DNA from 4 places in the Nocardioides sp. NBC_00850 genome. Region 4 is predicted to be linked to each of the others. Evidence: predicted binding sites of a transcription regulator. Region 4 holds the regulator's gene; each other region holds the start of a gene.
What was found. The regulator LexA, encoded in region 4, represses DNA repair genes until DNA is damaged. The targets are predictions, from matches to a motif close to TCGAACANNTGTTCGA.

Region 1 (4,776 bases), 2.9 Mb from region 4:
ACACCCCGCTCGAGGTGCGTGCCGATGTCCAGGGCACCGCCGACCTGATCATGGGCGTCGCCGCTGCTGTCGCCGGGGCGCTGTCGGGCGTCGTCGTCGACCTGGCCGGATATCCGGCGCTCGCGCTCGGCACGATCCTGCTGGTCATGGTGCTGTTCGGGGCTGCGTACGTGGCCCGTAAGTCGACCTGACAGGCCTGCATGATGGGCAGGGCCGCTGACGGCCCTGCCCATCAAGGCGTCCTCAGCCGAGGAGCTTCTCCATGGTGTCGATCTCGGCCGTCTGGGACTCGATGATCGTCCCGGCCAGGTCGACGGCGGGCTTGAACTCGCCCTCGTCCTGCTCGGTCTCGGCCATTTCGATCGCGCCTTCGTGGTGCTCGATCATCATCTTCAGCCACATGTCGCTGAACTCGGCGTCGGAGGCGTTCTCGAGGGCGTCCATGTCCTCGACCGACATCATCCCGGGCATGTCGTCGTCCATGCCCTCCATCGAGTCGGACATGCTGCTGTCCTCGTCGTCGCCGTGGCCCTCGTGGCCGCCGTTGACGTGGTCACGCATCGTCGACGGCACCTCCTCGCCCCACTGCTGGAGCCAGCCGGACATGGTCTCGATCTCGGGGCTCTGGGCCGCCCGGATCGAATCCGCCAGCTCCTGCACCTCGGGATCGAGGTCGCGGTCCATGGTCAGGTCGACCATCGACAGGGCCTGGGCGTGGTGCTGGATCATGTCGGTCGCGAAGGCGACATCGGCCTTGTTGTTCTCGGTCTCCGAGAGCTTCTGAGGAGCCTCGGCCTCCTCGCTGCCGCCACAGGCGGACAGGGTGAGCAGCACGGCCAGGCCGGCCGCCGCCCAGGTCGCGCGGAAGAGGGGACGTTGCGTACGCATCTGTTGTTTCTCCTTGTCAAGTGCTGATTACGGGCATCGCTGACCCACCTGCGGACCTCGGGCGTGGCCCGGGTCGCGGGGTGGGTCAGGCCGCTCAGCACCTGATGACGGAGTAGGCCCATACGGAGGGCGGGCCGGTCGCGGGACAGGTGAGCAAGGGCGCGAACCCGCTGGTCCGGGACCAGCCGCGGGCCCGCGAGAACCACCAGGCAGGAGTACGTCGCCACAGCCCGCTCAGCAGCAGCGCGCCGGCGGCGAGCAGGAACGCCGCGCACAGCATCATCGCCGTGTGTTCGTCGCCGCCCGGGTGCCCGGCGTCGTCGGCTGCTCCGTGGCCGGTGTGCTCGAGAGCGTGCGTGTGCTCGACGTGGGCGGCCGGCAGGCTCAGCGCGCCGTGCTCACCGTCGGTGTCGGTGCCGTGGAGGCTCAGCGCGTGCATGGCCAGCAGACCGGCGACCGTGACCACGACCGCTGCCAGCAGGCCGGCGCGCGCGACCGCACGGGTCCTCCGCTGTCGTCGTCGCGCTGCCGTCCACACACAGCACACCCTAAGGAGTCCTTCGTGGTTGGACAAAGTGAGGTCTTCGACCGGATGTCGCTTGCGAGTCATACCCCCATGGGGTATGAATGTCGGGTAGGCACAACGGACCGATCGATCAAGGGAGCGACATGACGTCGCATGACGAGCACCTGCACGCCGGACACGACCACGGCGGACATCAGCACTCGATGCACGAGGGCCATGAGGGTCACGAGGGTCATGACGGCGACCACTCGGCGCATGACGCGCACGGTGCGCACGGTGCGCACGGTGCGCACGGAGGCGGCGGGGTGAACGCGATGGCGGCCAGCGCCACGCTGCACTGCCTCACCGGATGTGCGATCGGCGAGATCGCCGGATTGATGATCGGCACCGCGATCGGGCTCAGCACCGGATGGACGATCGTCCTGGCCGTCGCGCTGGCGTTCGCCTTCGGCTACGCCCTCTCGACCCTGCCGCTGCTCAAGTCGGGCCTGGCCGTCGGTGCGGCGTTCAGCGTCGTGCTGGCCGCCGACACCCTCTCGATCGCCACGATGGAGCTGGTCGACAACCTGGTGATGGCGCTCATTCCCGGGGCGATGGAGGCCGGCCTGGTCAACGTCGTGTTCTGGATCGGGATGATGATCGCCCTCTCGGTGGCCTTCGTGGCGGCCTTCCCGGTCAACCGATACCTGCTCCAGCGGGGCAAGGGGCATGCGCTCACCCACCAGTACCACGGCGCGGAGCCGGTCCAGGAGGGCGTACGCCGCTTCATCCCGTCCTTCTCCAGCGGTGCCCTGGCGGCGGTGATCATCGCCTTCATGCTCGGTGGCCTGTCGGTCGCCGTCGCCGACGAGATGGGTGGCGGATCGGCTCCCGCCGAGCAGGTCGAGATGCAGGGCCACTGAGGATCCGACGACCTCGACACGCCCGAACAGGTGTTCACATCGAACGCTTGTTCGGGCTAGTGTGTGGTAGTAGGTGGAGCGTGGTTCGTGCTATCGGCCAGGCAAAAACAGGGTCGTGAAACACCGTGCCAGAGGGTCCCGTTCAAAACTGTCGGTGGTCCCGTCTAGCGTCTGCCTTGATGACGACGAAGACACGTGGACAAGCGGCAGGCAAGGGGAAGAAGTCTGCCCCTCAGGAAGGAAAGAACATGGCGGCAGGTGATCGCGAGAAGGCATTGGACGCCGCTCTCGCCAACATCGAGAGGCAGTTCGGCAAGGGCTCGGTCATGCGGCTGGGCGATGAGACCCGGGCTCCGCTGGAAGTGATCCCGACCGGCTCGATCGCGCTCGACGTGGCGCTGGGTCTGGGCGGTCTGCCCCGCGGGCGGGTCGTGGAGATCTACGGTCCGGAGTCCTCGGGTAAGACGACGGTGGCCCTCCACTCGGTCGCCAGCGCGCAGCGCGCCGGCGGCATCGTGGCCTTCATCGACGCCGAGCACGCGCTCGACCCGGAATACGCGAAGAACCTCGGCGTCGACACCGACGCCCTGCTGGTCTCCCAGCCCGACTCGGGTGAGCAGGCCCTGGAGATCGCCGACATGCTGATCCGCTCGGGTGCGCTCGACCTGATCGTCATCGACTCCGTCGCGGCCCTGGTGCCGCGGGCCGAGATCGAGGGCGAGATGGGCGACAGCCACGTCGGTCTGCAGGCTCGACTGATGAGCCAGGCTCTGCGAAAGATGACCGGTGCGCTCAACAACTCCGGCACGACCGCGATCTTCATCAACCAGCTGCGCGAGAAGATCGGCGTGATGTTCGGCTCGCCCGAGACCACGACCGGTGGTCGCGCGCTGAAGTTCTACTCCTCGGTGCGACTCGACGTGCGCCGGATCGAGACGCTCAAGGACGGCACCGACATGGTCGGCAACCGCACCCGCGTCAAGGTCGTGAAGAACAAGGTGGCCCCGCCGTTCAAGCAGGCGGAGTTCGACATCATGTACGGGAAGGGCATCTCCCGCGAGGGCGGCCTGATCGACGTCGGTGTCGAGGCGGGCCTGGTCCGCAAGGCCGGCGCTTGGTACACCTACGAGGGCGACCAGCTCGGTCAGGGCAAGGAGAACTCCCGCAACTTCCTCAAGGACAACCCCGACCTGGCCAACGAGCTGGAGAAGCGGATCCTGGAGAAGCTCGGCGTCGTGCCGACGGTCGACGCCCCGGCCGACGGTGAGGCGCCCGCGGCCGAGCCCGCCGGCGTCGAGGACTTCTAGGTCCACAGGCACCGGCTGACCCGTGGCTTCGTCAAGGCCTGACCGTTCGTCCACCCAGGATCCCTGGGTGGACGAACGGCCCGCGCCCGACTGGCTGGGCGACGTCTCGCTCGGCGTCGAGGCCTGGGCCGGCAAGACCCCGTCTCCGTCGTCGGTCGAGCCACCGCCCCCGTCGGTTGAGCCGTCGTCGCGACGAAGGAGCGACGACGTGTCGAAACCAACACGGTCGCGTCGACGACAGAGCCGCCCCGCAGACCCCGCGGACCCCAAGAACGACCCCGAGCCCGACCACGAGGCGATCGCCCGCAAGATCCTCCTCGACGCCCTGACCGGCCAGGCGCGCAGCCGCAAGGAGCTCGCCGACAAGCTGGAGAAGAAGGAGGTCCCCGCAGCCCTGGCGACGCGGCTGCTGGACCGCTTCGAAGAGGTCGGCCTGATCGACGACGAGGCCTTCGCCAGGGCCTGGATCGCCAGCCGACAGCCCGGAAAGGGCCTGGCCCGACGAGCCCTGGCCCAGGAGCTGCGCCGCAAGGGCATCGACGATGACGTGGCTCGCGATGCGCTCGACGAGATCGACCCCGACGACGAGCGTGAGGCCGGTCGGCGGATGGTCCGGCGCAAGCTGCGCTCCCTGGAGCGCTTCGACGACCAGACCAAGACCCGGCGCCTGGTCGGGGTGCTCGCCCGCAAGGGATACGGCGCCGGTGTGGCCTACAGCATCGTTCGCGAGGAGCTCGCTCTGGCCGATGACGATGGGGCCGGCGGTCTCGTGTCAGAATCCGATCTGTGAGTGAGCAGCAAGAGCGCGAGATCCTGACCTACGACCTCTTCGGCACCGCGGTGCGCGACATCGCCCAGAAGGTCGTCGACAGCGGCTATGAGCCCGACATCGTGCTCTCCATCGCCCGTGGCGGCCTGGCCCTCGGGATGGGCTTGGGCTACGCCCTCGACGTGAAGAACCTGTCCGCGATCAACGTGGAGTTCTACACCGGCATCAACGAGCGCCTCGACGTCCCGATCATGCTCCCGCCGACCCCCGCGGCCGTCGACCTCACCGGGATGAAGGTGCTCATCGCCGACGACGTCGCCGACACCGGCAAGACCCTGGAGATCGTCCACGACTTCTGCGAGGGCCACGTGGCCGAGGCCCGCA
Region 2 (4,776 bases), 2.7 Mb from region 4:
CAGGGTGAACGGCGGCAGGTCGATCGGGATCGCGGTCGCGCCCGGGCCCTTGCCGATGACCACGTCGACCCGGAAGTCCTCCATCGCCAGGTAGAGCATCTCCTCGGCGGGTCGGCTCATCCGGTGGATCTCGTCGACGAAGAGCACCTCGCCCTCGTTGAGCCCGCTCAGGATCGCGGCCAGGTCGCCGGCATGGGTGATCGCCGGGCCGCTCGTGATCCGAAGCGGCGCCGACATCTCGGCCGCGATGATCATCGCGAGCGTGGTCTTGCCGAGGCCTGGCGGCCCGGACAGGAGTACGTGGTCGGGGGCCCGCTCACGCTGCCGGGCCGCCTCCAGGACGAGGCCGAGCTGCTCGCGGACGCGTTGCTGGCCGATCAGCTCGTCGAGGGTCTTCGGGCGCAGCGCGGCCTCGACGGCCCGGTCGTCGCCGTCGGCCTCGGCGATGGTGAGCGAGGAGCTGTACCCATCAAAGCGGGAGTCCTCCTCGGCCCGGTCCAGGTCGTCCTCGTGCATTGTTTTTACGCCTTCGAAAGGGTGCGTAGAGCTGCCCGGAGCAGCAACGAGATGTTGGCCTGGTCGCCGGCCTCGGGCTCGATCGCGGTCACCGCCTTGTCGGCGTCCCGGGCGTTGTAGCCCAGGCCGACGAGGGCCTCGGTGACCTGGTCGCGCCACGGCGCCGCTGCGGTGGCGCGCGCTGGGGCGGAAGCGGTGCCGGTCGGTGCGCCGATCCTGTCCTTGAGCTCCAGGATGATCCGCTGGGCGCCCTTCTGGCCGATGCCGGGAACCTTGGTGAGGGTCTTGGCATCCTCGCCCGCGATGGCCAGGCGGATGCCGTCGGGCGAGAGGACGGCGAGCATCGCCTGGGCGAGCTTCGGGCCGACGCCGGAGGCGGTCTGGAGCAGCTCGAAGAGGGTGCGCTCGTCGGTGTCGGTGAAGCCGAAGAGGGTCAGCGAGTCTTCGCGCACGACCAGGCTGGTCGGCAGGTGCGCCTCCTCGCCGGTCCGGAGCGTGGCCAGCGTGTTGGGCGTGCAGAGCAGCTCGATCCCGATGCCGCCGACCTCGACGACGGCGGTGGAGAGACTGACGGCGGCGACCTTGCCGCGCACGGACGCGATCATCTGCGTACCTTTCCGGCCGCGGCCACCGCGGCTTCGATGCGGTTCTGGGCGCCTCCGCGCCACTGGTGGGTGATGGCCAGCGCGAGCGCGTCGGCGGCATCGGCAGGCTTCGGCGGAGTCGGGAGCCGCAGGATGCGGGTCACCATCGCGGTCACCTGCTGCTTGTCGGCCCGGCCGTTGCCGGAGACGGCGGCCTTGACCTCCGAGGGCGTGTGCAGGGCGACCGGCAGACCGCGCCGGGCGGCGCAGACCATGGCGAGGCCGCTGGCCTGGGCCGTACCCATGATCGTGGAGACGTTCGAGCGCGCGAAGATCCGCTCGATCGCGACCGCGTCGGGCTGGTGCTCCTCGATCCAGGCGTCGATGCCTTTCTCGATGCTCACCAGCCGCTCCCAGACGGGAAGATCGGAGGACGTACGGATCACTCCGACGTCCACCATCGACAGCGGCCGGCCGAGCGACCCGTCGACCACGCCCATCCCGCACCGGGTCAGGCCGGGGTCGATCCCAAGCACCCGCACGCCCACTCCTTCGTCCGATCGAACGCCTGTTCGTAGCGTACAGACTAGGGCTTGTCTCCCCAGCCCTGACACGCCCTGCCGAGAATGCAGTTGTGGGCGACGAAAGTAGAGTTTCGTCGCCCACAACCAACGATTCGACCCGCCGAAACTACCGATTCGGCCGGTGGTGCTCAGGCGTCGACGGTCTCCATGACCTCGTCGGGGATGTCGGCGTTGGAGAAGACGTTCTGTACGTCGTCGAGGTCGTCGACGGCGTCGATGAGCTTGAAGACCTTCTCGGCGGACGGGGCGTCGGCGACCGGGATGTCCATGCTCGCGACGAACTGGACCTCGGCGGAGTCGTAGTCGATGCCGGCGTCCTGCAGCGCGGTGCGGACCGCGACGACGTCGGACGGGTCGGAGACGATCTCGAAGGACTCACCGAGGTCGTTGACGTCCTCGGCACCGGCGTCGAGGGTGGCCTCGAGGAGGTCGTCCTCGGAGATCTCCTTGCCCTCCTGCGCCTTGGCCACGACGACGACGCCCTTGCGGTCGAAGAGTCGCGAGACCGAGCCCGGGTCGGCCATGGTGCCGCCGTTGCGGGTGACCGCGGTGCGCACCTCCATCGCCGCCCGGTTGCGGTTGTCGGTCAGACACTCGATGAGGAGCGCGACGCCCTGGGGGCCGTAGACCTCGTACATGATCGTGTCGTAGCTGACCCCGCCGCCGTCGAGCCCACCACCGCGCTTGACCGCGCGGTCGATGTTGTCGTTGGGGACCGACTGCTTCTTGGCCTTCTGGATCGCGTCGTAGAGGGTCGGGTTGCCCGACGGGTCGGGACCGCCGGTCTTGGCCGCGATCTCGATCGTCTTGATGAGCTTGGCGAAGAGCTTGCCGCGCTTGGCGTCGATCGCCGCCTTCTTGTGCTTCGTCGTTGCCCACTTGGAGTGGCCGCTCATCTGGAAACCGTCCTTTGCCCCGCGTCGTCGCTGATGCTGTCGTGCCACCACCGGAAGACGTCACAGGGCAGCAGGTGTCCATTCTAACTACGTGCGGTGCGTCACCGTCAGCAGCAGGTATCCAGGAACAGCCGGTGCAGCCGGTCATCGGCGTTGACCTCGGGATGGAAGCTCGTCGCCATGAGCTGGTTCTGACGTACGGCGACGGGGTGCTCCCCCACGCTCGCCAGGACCTCCACGCCCTGGCCGATCTCCTCGACCCAGGGCGCCCGGATGAAGACGCCGTGGATCGTGCCGTCGAGGCCAGTGAGCTCCAGGTCGGTCTCGAACGACTCCGTCTGCCGCCCGAAGGCGTTGCGCCGGACCGTGATGTCGAGCCCGCCGATGGTCTCCTGGCCCGGCGCCGCGTCGAGCAGCCGGTCGGCCAGGAGCACCATCCCGGCGCAGGTGCCGAGCGCCGGCATCCCGCCCCGGACCCGCTCGCGGAGCGGGTCGAGCAGCTCGAACGTACGCGCCAGGCGCCACATCGTCGTCGACTCACCGCCGGGGATGACGAGCGCGTCGCACGCGTCGAGCTCCTCCCGGCGGCGTACGGACGTCCCCTTCACCCCCAGGCGGTCGAGGGCGGCGAAGTGCTCGCGGACGTCGCCCTGGAGGGCGAGTACGCCGACGGTGGTCACCAGCCGCGCTCCGCGAACTGGATCGACCTGGCCGGCTCGTCGACGTTGATGCCGACCATGGCCTCGCCGAGGCCGCGGGAGACCTTGGCGACGACGTCGGGGTCGTCGTGGAAGGTGGTCGCCTTGACGATCGCCTCGGCGCGCTGGACCGGGTTGCCGGACTTGAAGATGCCGGAGCCGACGAAGACGCCCTCGGCGCCGAGCTGCATCATCATCGCGGCGTCGGCCGGGGTCGCGATGCCGCCGGCGGTGAACAGGACGACCGGGAGCTTGCCGTTCTCGGCGACCTCCTTGACCAGCTCGTAGGGAGCCTGGAGCTCCTTGGCGGCGACGTAGAGCTCGTCCTCGGCGAGGGCGCCGAGACGGCGGATCTCGCGGCGGATCGTACGCATGTGGGTGACCGCGTTGGACACGTCGCCGGTGCCGGCTTCGCCCTTGGAGCGGATCATCGCCGCGCCCTCGGTGATACGGCGCAGAGCCTCGCCGAGGTTGGTCGCGCCGCACACGAACGGCACGGTGAAGGCCCACTTGTCGATGTGGTTCTCGTAGTCGGCCGGGGTCAGCACCTCGGACTCGTCGATGTAGTCCACCCCGAGGCTCTGCAGCACCTGGGCCTCGGCGAAGTGGCCGATCCGGGCCTTGGCCATGACCGGGATGGAGACGGCCTCGATGATGCCGTCGATCATGTCGGGGTCGGACATGCGGCTCACGCCGCCCTGAGCGCGGATGTCGGCGGGAACGCGCTCGAGCGCCATCACCGCCACCGCCCCGGCGTCCTCGGCGATCTTCGCCTGCTCGGCGGTGACCACGTCCATGATCACGCCGCCCTTGAGCATCTCCGCCATCCCGCGCTTGACCCGCGAGGTTCCCGTCTCATTCATGCTTGTTGCCATGGGGCGATCGTAGGTCGGGACAAGGCGTACGCCACCCTCGGAAAGCCCTGGTCAGGCCACTGTTCCCAAAGTGGACTGCTCCAAGTGGACTGCTACCCGGCCAACGCCTCGGCGGCCTCGGCCACCGCGGTGGGGGTGCCGGCCAGCGACCAGGTGACCCCACCGGCTTCCACCTGGGTCGTGGCTCCGCCGGCGCCCAGGACGAGGGCGGCGCCGGGGAGGCGGTCCCAGTCGGGGACGGAGTGCTGGCAGAAGAGGTGGAGCTTGCCCTGAGCGATGGCGGTGAGATCCATCGAGCCGGAGCCGAGGATCCGGATCGAGGCGGCGCCGCTAGCGACGCGGACGTACGCCTCGCCGACCGGGTGCTTCAGCTTCGAGGGGTGGAGGTAGGTGGTGAGGCAGGCGAGGGCGAGCGGCGTGTCGGGCATCGCGTCGAGCCGGACGCCGTTGCGGGTCGTGGGCAGCTCGGGGCCGCCGACGTAGACCGCGTCCTCCGCGGGTGAGTAGATCGCACCCAGGATGATGCCGTCGCCGTCGGTGAGCGCCAGCGCGGAGCACCACCAGTCGAGGCCGCGTACGAAGTTGTAGGTGCCGTCGACCGGGTCGATGGTCCATACCCGGCC
Region 3 (4,776 bases), 1.4 Mb from region 4:
TGACGACGAGGGCACCGTCGAAGGACTCGTGCGCGATCCCGGAGAGCTCCGCGCGCAGCTGCTGGGCGCGGGTCATCAGCGGCGAGGAGAAGCGCTGGAAGACCAGGTTGGCGACGACGACCGCCGGGAACACGAGGATCGCGATCGAGGCCAGGACGACGTCGGTCCAGAACATCTGCCCGATCGCGATCACCATCATCGCGAGCGTCCCGACCGCCATCGGCAGCGGCGCGATCGGCGCCCAGGACGCCTCGACGTCGGAGTTGGCGTTGGAGAGCAGTTGGCCGGTCGGGTGCCGGTGGTGCCAGGCGAGGGGAAGCGCGAGGTATTGGCGGGTGACCGCGCGACGCGAATGGGCCTGCATGCGGTACTGCATCACCCCGGCGCCCAGCCGCCGCGCCACCACCCCGACGGCACGCAGGATCGCGACACCGACGAAGAGTCCAACCACGGCCCACAGCCAGCCGGCGCCGATCTCGCCGTCGCGCAGCGCCGGCACCAGCACATGGTCGGTGGACCAGCCCAGCACCCAGGCGTCGGCGACGGTCAGCGCACCGAAGAGCGCAGAGCCCAGAGTCGAGAGCGTGAAGACCGCCCACTCGCGCCGGATGGCGACTCCAAGAACCTTGAACCCGTCGGTCGTCGTGGCCCGCTGGGGTATTTGTTCCTCGTCGCTCATCTCGAGGTAAAGCCTAGGTCAGCACCGTGACTGCGACGAATTTTTTTGAAACCACCCAGCGCTGGATTGGCTCGATAAGGTGCAGGCCGTGGCTTCCTTCGCGCGCTCCGAGCGCATCGCCCTGTGCGACACCGCCGTCTCCCTCGGGCCGACGGCCCCCACGCTCTGCGAAGGCTGGGACGTCAAGGACCTGCTGGTGCACCTGCTCGTCCGCGAACGCCGCCCGTGGGCAGCGGCGGGCATCCTCCTGGCGCCGCTCGCGCCCGTGCTGAGGAAGGCGGAGGCTGCGTACGCCGCCCAGCCGCTCGACGCTCTCGCCGCCCGCCTCCGCGACCCGAAGGGCACGCCGTTCGCTCTCGGTCCCATCGAAAGGGCGGTCAACACCGTCGAGTTCTTCGTCCACCACGAGGACCTCCGCCGCGCCCGGCCGGGCTGGGAGCCGCGTACGCTCCCCGCCGCTGCCGAACGAGACCTCTGGCGCACCCTGAAGCTTCTCGGCAAGGGCCTGGTCCGCTCCGCTAACACGCCGCTCGTGGTGAGCAACGGCACCGACACCGCCACCCTCCGCGCCGGCGACGAGCCCGTCACCATCACCGGCCCGGTCGGCGAGCTCCTGCTCTTCTGCTTCGGGCGTCATGAGGTGCGGGGCTTGTCCTTCGACGGACCGGCGGAGCGGATCACTCAGTTGGAGAACGCCAGTCTCGGGTTCTGAGGCTGATGTTGCTTCGTGGGCTGGGGCCGCCGACCCGTTACGGATGATGTTCTCGCCGGATCGGTTTGGCGCGGATTTCTTTGGTTGCGTACGGGCCTGGGAGCCCGGTCGGTGACTCCTGGCAGCGGACGGGCTCCTCGTGCTTTTACAAGACGATGACACCTTGTGAATCCTTCACAAGGACACGCGGCGAGCGGTCGCACCAGAGCAGGTCGCTCAGGTGCGCCGGGTGAACCGGATCCGCCCGCTCGGGAGCCGCTCGTACCCGTAGTTGGGGTCATGGATCCGGCGATGGTCATTGGAGCAGAGCAAGACCATGTTGGCCAGGTTGGTGAGGCCGCCTTCGGACCAGGGTTTGAGGTGATGGGCCTCGGTCCAGGCTGCCGGTGCGTCGCAGTCTTCGGCCTGGCAACACTTATCTCGTAGCCGGAGCGCCTTGTGTTGGATCGGATACGCCAACCTCGCGGTCCTGCCCAGGTCGAGGATCTCGGAGTCGGTGCCCAACACCACCGGGACCAGATCCGCGTTGCAGGCCATTCGTCGGGCTTCGGCGGCGGTGATCTGCTCTCCGGCGAACCCGAGGGCTGCGGTGCCGAGGTCCTTGCGGAGGTCATCGACGCTCATCGTGACGAACACCGTGGTGCCGTGACCACCGTGCCGGGGCAGTTGGTCGACGTCGTAGGTCTCGATCACCCGGGCGAAGGCTTGACCCAGCAGTCGGTCATACGGGGCTTTGTGGCCCTTGTCTTCGGCCGAAAGCTTCCTGGGCTGGGCTAGCGAGTCCAGCTGGGTGCGGAGCCGCATCCCGACCGCACGGGAAACGCGGGCGTGGATCTCCACAGTCCCGTCCCCATTGTCGCGGGACTGGAAGAAGGTACGCCGTTGGGCGTGCTCTTCTTCGCGCTGCAGAGCCTTGGCTTCAGCCTGCTCGAACCGATCCGGGTCGACCTCGGCCAGGATCCGTCGCCCGACGATCTTCAACTCATTCGCCGTCAACTGGCTGGCGTAGTCGACCAAGAGCTTCTCGGCCAGGACCAGATCCTCGCCACTGGCGGCGGGATCGGTCTCGATGGCGTCGAGGGCTTGGGTGATCACTCGGGCTTTGTCCTGGGACACGATGCCTTCGGCGAGGCCAGTGGCCACGAGGTCGTACTTGGTCACCACCGTCGCGAGTTTCACCTGGGAGCGAGCGACGGCCTTGTCGACGAGGAGCTCGGTTCGCATCCACCCGGAGGCGTCTTTCGCTCCGGTCTCCTCGGCGATATCACCAGCCGTCGCGAGCACCCGCAGCTTCAGGGCGGCTTGTTGGGCCTGGAGCTTCTCCAACCGTTCCAGTAGGTCCTTCTTCTGGTCCGTGCGCCAATAGGCGGGATCGGTGGACAACAGCTCTTGGAGGGCGGTCTCGATGGCCTTCAAGGCAGCGTCGATCGCGTCGCCGGGGTTGGTGCCCCAGTGGTCGATCGAGCGGCCGAGGCTCATCGCCATCTTCCCCTTCGAAGAGGTGTGCTGTGATGGGTCTGATTCTACGCCTCCAGCCCTTCTCTGGCCATCTATTTTCCCAGGTCAACCACCGTTTTCGCGGTGAGCGAACGACCTAGCATCTGTGGATGGTAAGTGGCCCGAAGGGCCACCCTCACGCCCCATCAATGCCAACCTCAACGCGCAAGATTCTCTCCGCGCCACACCCGGGCCGCCGCCCCGATAGCCAGCCAAATCTTTTCTCGACGGGCCCCGGTGTCAAGGACCGCGAAGCGGCCGGCGAAGCCGGCGGCCGAAGGCCGTCCTTTACTCCGGGGACTGTCGAGAAGACCCTCAAAAACGGGTCGGCGGCCCACCCCAACCCCGAAAAACAGTCCGCGCACGCCCAAGACCCCTACCCGCCCGTAACCTCCCACCACCAGGGACGTTGTGTCTCAGATAACCGAATCCCCCAGGAGGTCCCACGATGCGTCGTGCGGCAGCAGTCACCGTCGCCATGCTCTTCGTCTTCTCACTCAGCGCAGCCGCTCCAGCAGTGAGCGCGAGCGCGACACCAGAGCTGCGGGACGTGATGGTCGTGGGCAACAACTGGGACGGAACGGCTTCGATCGTCGATGCGCGCAGCTTCGAGGTGCTGCGCAAGGACATCGACCTGGTGCCGGACAAGGACGAGGAGATCGCCGAGATCCACCAGGATCCCGAGCGGCTGGCGATGTACTACCTCGTCCGCTACGGCCCCGGCGAAGGCAACGACCAGCTCGTGGACGACATGTTCACGACCCGGGACGGCAAGCTGCTGGCGGTCTCGCGCCCCAGCCTCGCCGACGTGGTCTGGATCGACATCGAGAAGGCGCTCGCGGGCTCGCCGGACTCCGTCGTGGTCGAGCAGCAGATGGACGGCCACCGCACCGACCACATGGGCCTCTCCCCCGACGGCACCAAGCTGCTGGTCTCGGACTCGACCTCGCGCTCGGTGCACGAGTACTGGATGGGCGGCGCGGGCGACCCGCGGACGGGTGAGCGGCTGCGTACGTTCGAGTCGGGCGAGACGCCCCACGAGAACAACTACTCCGAGGATGGCTCGCGCATCTTCCACGCCTCCATCGGTCGCGTCTACCTGCCCGGCGACCAGAAGGAGATCTCCCTCGACTCGCTGCCGCTGATCAACCTCGACCAGCTCGGCCTCGGCACCATCCCCGGCACCGACCTGCTCCCGCCGATCAAGATCGGCCCGATCCACGACGCGATCAAGGGTGACCGCTGGTTCGAGATCGTCGACGAGTCCAGCTTCGAGGTCTCCCAGCGCTGGGAGATGGGCAAGGAGCTGGAGGAGGCCGGCTACCCCTCGATCTCCTCAGCCGTACGTCCCATGGCGGTCGCCCCCGGTGAGCGGTTCATCTACTTCCAGATGTCGTTCCTGCACGGCCTGGTCGAGTTCGACACCCAGGCGGCCGACATCGATGGGAAGGTCGGCTATTCGACCGGCTCCGTCGAGGAGCCCCGCACCGGCGCTGTCACCCGAGTCATCCAGCTCCCCAAGCGCACCCAGCTGCCGCGCGAGCTCTACGTCAACGACTCCGCCCACCACGGCCTCTCGATCGACTCCAAGGGCGAGACCCTGTGTGCGGCGGGCACGATGGACGACTACGTCGCGATGGTCGACCGCGCCAGCGGCGAGCACACCATCCTCGACGAGGAGACCACCGGCCACTACTACGGCAAGCCCTACTGGACCACCGAAGGCATCGGCAACACCTGCTGGGCATCGCTGTCCGACGCCGACGCGGTCGCCGTGATCGACTTCCGCACCGGCGAGGAGCTCGCCTACCTCGACGTCGGCAACCACCCCCAGCGCGTACGCCACGGGCAGATCCCGAGCTCGCTGCTGAGCTAGCCGCCCGCGCCA
Region 4 (4,776 bases):
AGGCCCAGCCTGAGTGGATGTCGCCGGTGACGAAGACGGTGTCGGTGATCGCGTTGTTGCGGATGTGCTCGAAGAGCTCGGTGCGGTCGGCGGTGTAGCCGTCCCACTGGTCGACGTTGTAGGCGATGCCGTTGTCGGGCAGCAGGCCGGTGACATCGTTGACCGGAGTGATCAGGCTCTTGGGGAGCGCGCCGAAGGTGACCGGCGCGATCATCACCGGGTTGCCGACGATCTTCCACTGGGCATCGGTGAGCAGGCCGTCCTTGAGCCAGGCCAGCTGCTCGTCGCCGGTGATCGTGCGGTCGGGGTCGTCGACGCCGGCGAGGTCGGTGCGGGCGACCTGCTGGGAGCGGTAGGAGCGCAGGTCGAGCATGCTCAGCTCGAGCAGGCTTCCGAAACGCAGTCGCCGGTAGATGCGATCGTGAAGGTGGTCGTCGGTCTCCACCGTGGCGCCCTCAGTGGTCGCAGTGTCGACGCGCAGCGGCATCCACTCGTCGTAGGCCTGGTTGGCATTGGTCTTGCGGTCGATCCAATCGTACTCACCGGGCTCGTTGTTCTCGGCGCCGAGCAGCCAGGCGTCGTTGGCCGACTCGTGGTCGTCCCAGGTGACGATCCAGGGCAGCCGTGCGTGGGCGGCGGAGAGGTCGACGTCGCGCTTGTACTGCGCGTGCCGGATCCGGTAGTCGGCCAGCGTGTGCATCTCGTGGGCCGGCTCGTGCGGCCGGACGTCCTCGTTGGCCATGCCGTAGCCGTACTCGCCGGGCCCGTACTCGTAGAGGTAGTCGCCCAGGTGGAGGATCGCGTGCAGGTCGTCGCGGGCGGCCAGGTGGCGGTAGGACGCGAACCAGCCGGCCTGCAGGTTGGAGCAGGAGACCACCCCGAAACGTACGTTCTCCGGGGCCGCGTCCGCGGCCGGAGCGGTGCGGGTGCGGCCGACCCGACTGGTCTGGCCGTTGTAGGTGAAGCGGTAGAAGTACCAGCTCTCCGGGGCCAGACCGGTGACGTCGAGCTTCACGGTGTGGTCGCGGTGGGGGCCCGTCTGTTGGGATCCCTTCGCGGTGACGCGGCCGAAGTCGGCGGTGGGCGAGACCTCCCAGCGGACCAGGACCTCCTCACCCTGCCCGGACCCCGGAGTCGCGTCCGTCGTCGGCGTGACCCGGGTCCAGATGACCACGCGGTCCGGGAGCGGGTCGCCGGAGGCGACGCCGTGCTGGAAGTGGTTGAGCGAGCCGCTGGCGGCCTCGGCGGGCTCGGGGAGAGCGATGGCTCCGGCTCCTGCGGCGGTCGCCAGCCCGGCGGCGATGAGGGTGCGGCGGTCGATCTGCGTCTGGATCACGCTGTATGGAACGACGCAGCCGCCGGCCCTGTCATGGGCCGGCGGCTGGATTTCACGCAGTGTTCCCGGACTGGTTCCGGGAGGACTCAGAGGCTGCGCAGGACCGCCGTCACCTTGCCGAGGATCGTCGCGTGGGTGCCGTCGATCGGCTCGTACGCAGCGTTGTGCGGCAGCAGCCAGACCTTGCCGTCCTTGCGGGAGAGCGTCTTGACGGTGGCCTCACCGTCGATCAGCGCGGCCACGATCTCGCCGTTCTCGGCGGTCGGCTGCTGGCGCACGACCACGAAGTCGCCGTCGCAGATCGCCGCGTCGACCATCGAGTCACCGGAGACCGAGAGCAGGAAGAGGTCGCCGTTGCCGACCAGCTGCTTGGGCAGAGGGAAGACGTCCTCGATGCTCTGCTGGCTCGAGGTCTCCTCGGCCAGGATCGGGCCACCGGCCGCGATCCGCCCGACCAGCGGGACCATGGCGGCGTCGGGGTTGGGGTTGATGTCGGCATCGGCGGTGATCGTCGACTCGGGCTCCTCGCCGGACATGGCCTTGCGGTGGGCCATCACCTCCGGGAGGAAGACCTCGAGGGCGCGCGGTCGCTTCGGGTCCTTGCGGATCAGACCACGCTGCTCCAGCGCACGGAGCTGGTGGGCGACGCTGCTGGTGCTGGTCAGCCCGACCGCGGCGCCGATCTCGCGCATGCTGGGCGGGTAGCCGCGCTGCTCGATGCTGTCGCGCAGGTGAGCGAGGATGCGCTGCTGACGCGGCGTGAGCCCGGTCGCGTCCGGCGGCCCGTCGGGCAGCTCGCGGACGCGGCTCTTCTTCGAACCGCCTGATCCGGTGCCTGTCTTCTGCGTGGTCATGTCACCACATTAGTCCCTCTGGCACCACGACATCAAACATTTGTTCGACCTCATGCGCGGCGCGTGTCGGTGTTCGAAAATTCTTGGGGTCGCTACTTGCGTTGTTCGAACACGTGATCTACCTTCGAACATGTGCTCGATCGAACACGTGATCGAGAGACCGTGATCAGGAGGCCGTGAGATGAGTGCAACAGTCTATGTGCTGCCAGTAGCCGAGCCGCCGCGTCCGGCGCCTGAGGTGCGTCGCTCGACCGTGCGGCTCACTCGTCGCGGCCGAGTCGTCGTGTTCGCATTCGCGCTCGTCGTGCTCTTCGGGATCGCGCTGATCGGGGCGCGGGTGGCGTTCGCGGTGGAGAACGGTGCCGACACTGATGCCGGATTTCGTGGCCCCGCCCCCTCCGCCCACACGATGGTCGTCGGCGATGGCGACACGCTCTGGGATATCTCCTCGAAGGCCGTCGCCGGCACCGACTCTTCGATTCGGGAGATGGAGCAGACGATCAAGGATCTCAACAGTCTCGAGTCCTCGATGCTCGTGTCCGGGCAGACGCTGATCATCCCGACCGCGCCCTAGCGCCTATAGATGTCCGGCTGCTCCTTCGACCCTGGCGGCCGGCTACCGGGGAAAAAGAGTGAGAGTGCTGCAGACGATGGGAAGCGTCTGCAGCACTCTCGCTGCGTCGGGTCAGTGGCGCCCGCGGTAGGGGCTGTCCGGCTCGGCCGGCGGCCACTGCTTGTTGCGGGTGCTGTGCCGCGGCGGCCACTCGTCGTCCGGCTCGACCGGCGGGTCCTGGGGCTGGCGCTGGGTGGGCATCGCCTGGGTCGCGGCGGGGTCCTGGGTCAGTCGAGCCCGCGAGCCGGTCTGGCCGTAGCCGGTCGGGGTCTGGTAGGCGCCGGACTGATACTGCGGGGAGCCGGCCTGCTGGGTGGGGTAGCTGTCCGTGCCGTATCCCTGCGAGCCGTACCCCGGAGTGCTCTGCGGCGTCGACGTCGGTGTCGGCGGGCTGGAGTAGTAGGGCTGTGGGGTGGGCGGCGGGCTGGTCGGCGGCTGGTAGGCCGATGCGCCGTAGGCGGCCCGGCTGCCGGTGTTGCCGTAGCCCTGATCGCTGCTGGGGTAGCCGTAGGGCGACTGGGAGCCGGTGTCGGTGTAGGCCGAGCGGTTCGAGGTGTCGCCGTAGGGCGGCTGGCTCCCGGTGTCGGAGCTGTGCCGGCCGTAGCCGGTGTCGTCGTAGCCGTAGGAGCCGGTGCCGTAGTAGTCCTGCTCCGGGTAAGCCTGCTCAGGGTAGGCCTGGTCGGAGTAGGCCGGGGCCGAGTAGTCCTGCTCCTCGACGTAGGCGTTGGAGTGGCTTCCGGTGTAGTCGTCGGAGGGTGGCGGGGTGGGGGAGCCGGAGAAGGCCCGCCAGGCCTTCCCGGCGAAGGTGAAGGTCAGGAAGAGGCAGGCGACTGCAACGACCGCCGCGATGGCGAGCTTCGCCCAGGCGCCGGAATCGCCTCCCCGTGCGTCGGCCCCGAAACCGACGGCGACCCACACGAGCACTCCCCAGATGACGAGGAATGCCAGTGTCGCGATCGCAGGCAAGATGAAAGGTGGCCGGGGACCGCTTCTGGGGCGCGTGCCTCTCCGCGACCCGACGCGATTTCCTCCGGAGATGTTTGTCACGGGGGTCATTCTTACTCATCCAGGCCAGTCCGTCGCCGCTGAACCGGAATCTTTCGGTGTTTGACCGGCGACACGCCGGACACGCGGGTAAACCCGACCCTCGCTTGCATCGTCGTGGGGGCGGGCGTACGGTTACCACTACATCTAGTAGTTACACCGCTGTAGTTATCCACATCTAGTTCACATGAACAGGTGGATGGCCCACAGCGATGGGGGTGTTGTTCCACAGGGACTCACGCTCATATCCACAGGTTCCACAGGCTCGGGCCGCCAATGAGACGGCCTGGATCCACAGGTCTCACGAGAGGGGCTCTACCGTGCACTGTCCGTTCTGCCGACACAGCGACACCAAGGTGCTCGACTCCCGCGTGGCCGAGGACGGTGGCCAGATCCGGCGCCGCCGGGTCTGCCAGGAATGTGGGAAGCGGTTCACGACCGTCGAGCAGATGCAGCTGATGGTGGCCAAGCGCTCCGGCGCAGCGGAGCCGTTCAGCCGCGACAAGGCGGTGCACGGCGTACGCAAGGCATGCAAGGGCCGGCCGGTCACCGAGGACCAGCTCGCCTGCCTCGGCCAGGAGGTCGAGCAGGCGCTGCGCAGCCAGGGGCTGGCCGAGGTTCCCAGCAACGAGGTGGGGCTGGCGATCCTCGCGCCGCTGCGCGAGCTCGACGAGGTGGCCTACCTGCGCTTCGCGAGCGTCTACCGGGCCTTCGGCTCGGTGGAGGACTTCGAGCGTGAGATCCAGATGCTGCGTACGGAACGGGAAGTCCAGGACTTCGAGGCAGAACATCCGGTCGAGGCCCCGGTGGGCTCCGACTAGGTCCCACGGGACACACAGACCGGCCCGGGCAGGCCGTGGGGAAGCGACCTGCTCGGGCCAATCAACGGCACAGCCAGCGGAAACAGATAGAACAGAGCAAGGACTCCA

Region 1: recA (recombinase RecA) is a predicted target of LexA. The motif match lies at 2,356-2,371, and genes of this name have one in related genera.
Region 2: ruvC (crossover junction endodeoxyribonuclease RuvC) is a predicted target of LexA. The motif match lies at 1,661-1,676, and genes of this name have one in related genera.
Region 3: OH802_RS23730 (DUF222 domain-containing protein) is a predicted target of LexA. The motif match lies at 2,885-2,900, and genes of this name have one in related genera.

The regions. Positions count from the first base shown of each region.
Region 1 is NZ_CP108845.1:3,320,858-3,325,633, forward strand. It holds gene OH802_RS16085 (MFS transporter) at 1-191, shown strand, start outside; gene OH802_RS16090 (DUF305 domain-containing protein) at 244-888, opposite strand; gene OH802_RS16095 (DUF6153 family protein) at 983-1,426, opposite strand; gene OH802_RS16100 (DUF4396 domain-containing protein) at 1,558-2,316, shown strand; gene recA (recombinase RecA) at 2,565-3,623, shown strand; gene OH802_RS16110 (regulatory protein RecX) at 3,691-4,413, shown strand; gene OH802_RS16115 (phosphoribosyltransferase) at 4,410-4,776, shown strand, end outside.
Region 2 is NZ_CP108845.1:3,529,192-3,533,967, reverse strand. It holds gene ruvB (Holliday junction branch migration DNA helicase RuvB) at 1-516, opposite strand, end outside; gene ruvA (Holliday junction branch migration protein RuvA) at 522-1,121, opposite strand; gene ruvC (crossover junction endodeoxyribonuclease RuvC) at 1,118-1,642, opposite strand; gene OH802_RS17135 (YebC/PmpR family DNA-binding transcriptional regulator) at 1,813-2,580, opposite strand; gene pdxT (pyridoxal 5'-phosphate synthase glutaminase subunit PdxT) at 2,688-3,260, opposite strand; gene pdxS (pyridoxal 5'-phosphate synthase lyase subunit PdxS) at 3,257-4,153, opposite strand; gene OH802_RS17120 (inositol monophosphatase family protein) at 4,246-4,776, opposite strand, start outside.
Region 3 is NZ_CP108845.1:4,890,776-4,895,551, forward strand. It holds gene OH802_RS23720 (ABC transporter ATP-binding protein) at 1-679, opposite strand, end outside; gene OH802_RS23725 (TIGR03085 family metal-binding protein) at 768-1,391, shown strand; gene OH802_RS23730 (DUF222 domain-containing protein) at 1,608-2,870, opposite strand; gene OH802_RS23735 (YncE family protein) at 3,337-4,764, shown strand.
Region 4 is NZ_CP108845.1:99,482-104,257, reverse strand. It holds gene OH802_RS00490 (alkaline phosphatase D family protein) at 1-1,336, opposite strand, end outside; gene lexA (transcriptional repressor LexA) at 1,423-2,190, opposite strand; gene OH802_RS00480 (LysM peptidoglycan-binding domain-containing protein) at 2,372-2,764, shown strand; gene OH802_RS00475 (hypothetical protein) at 2,876-3,769, opposite strand; gene nrdR (transcriptional regulator NrdR) at 4,168-4,668, shown strand.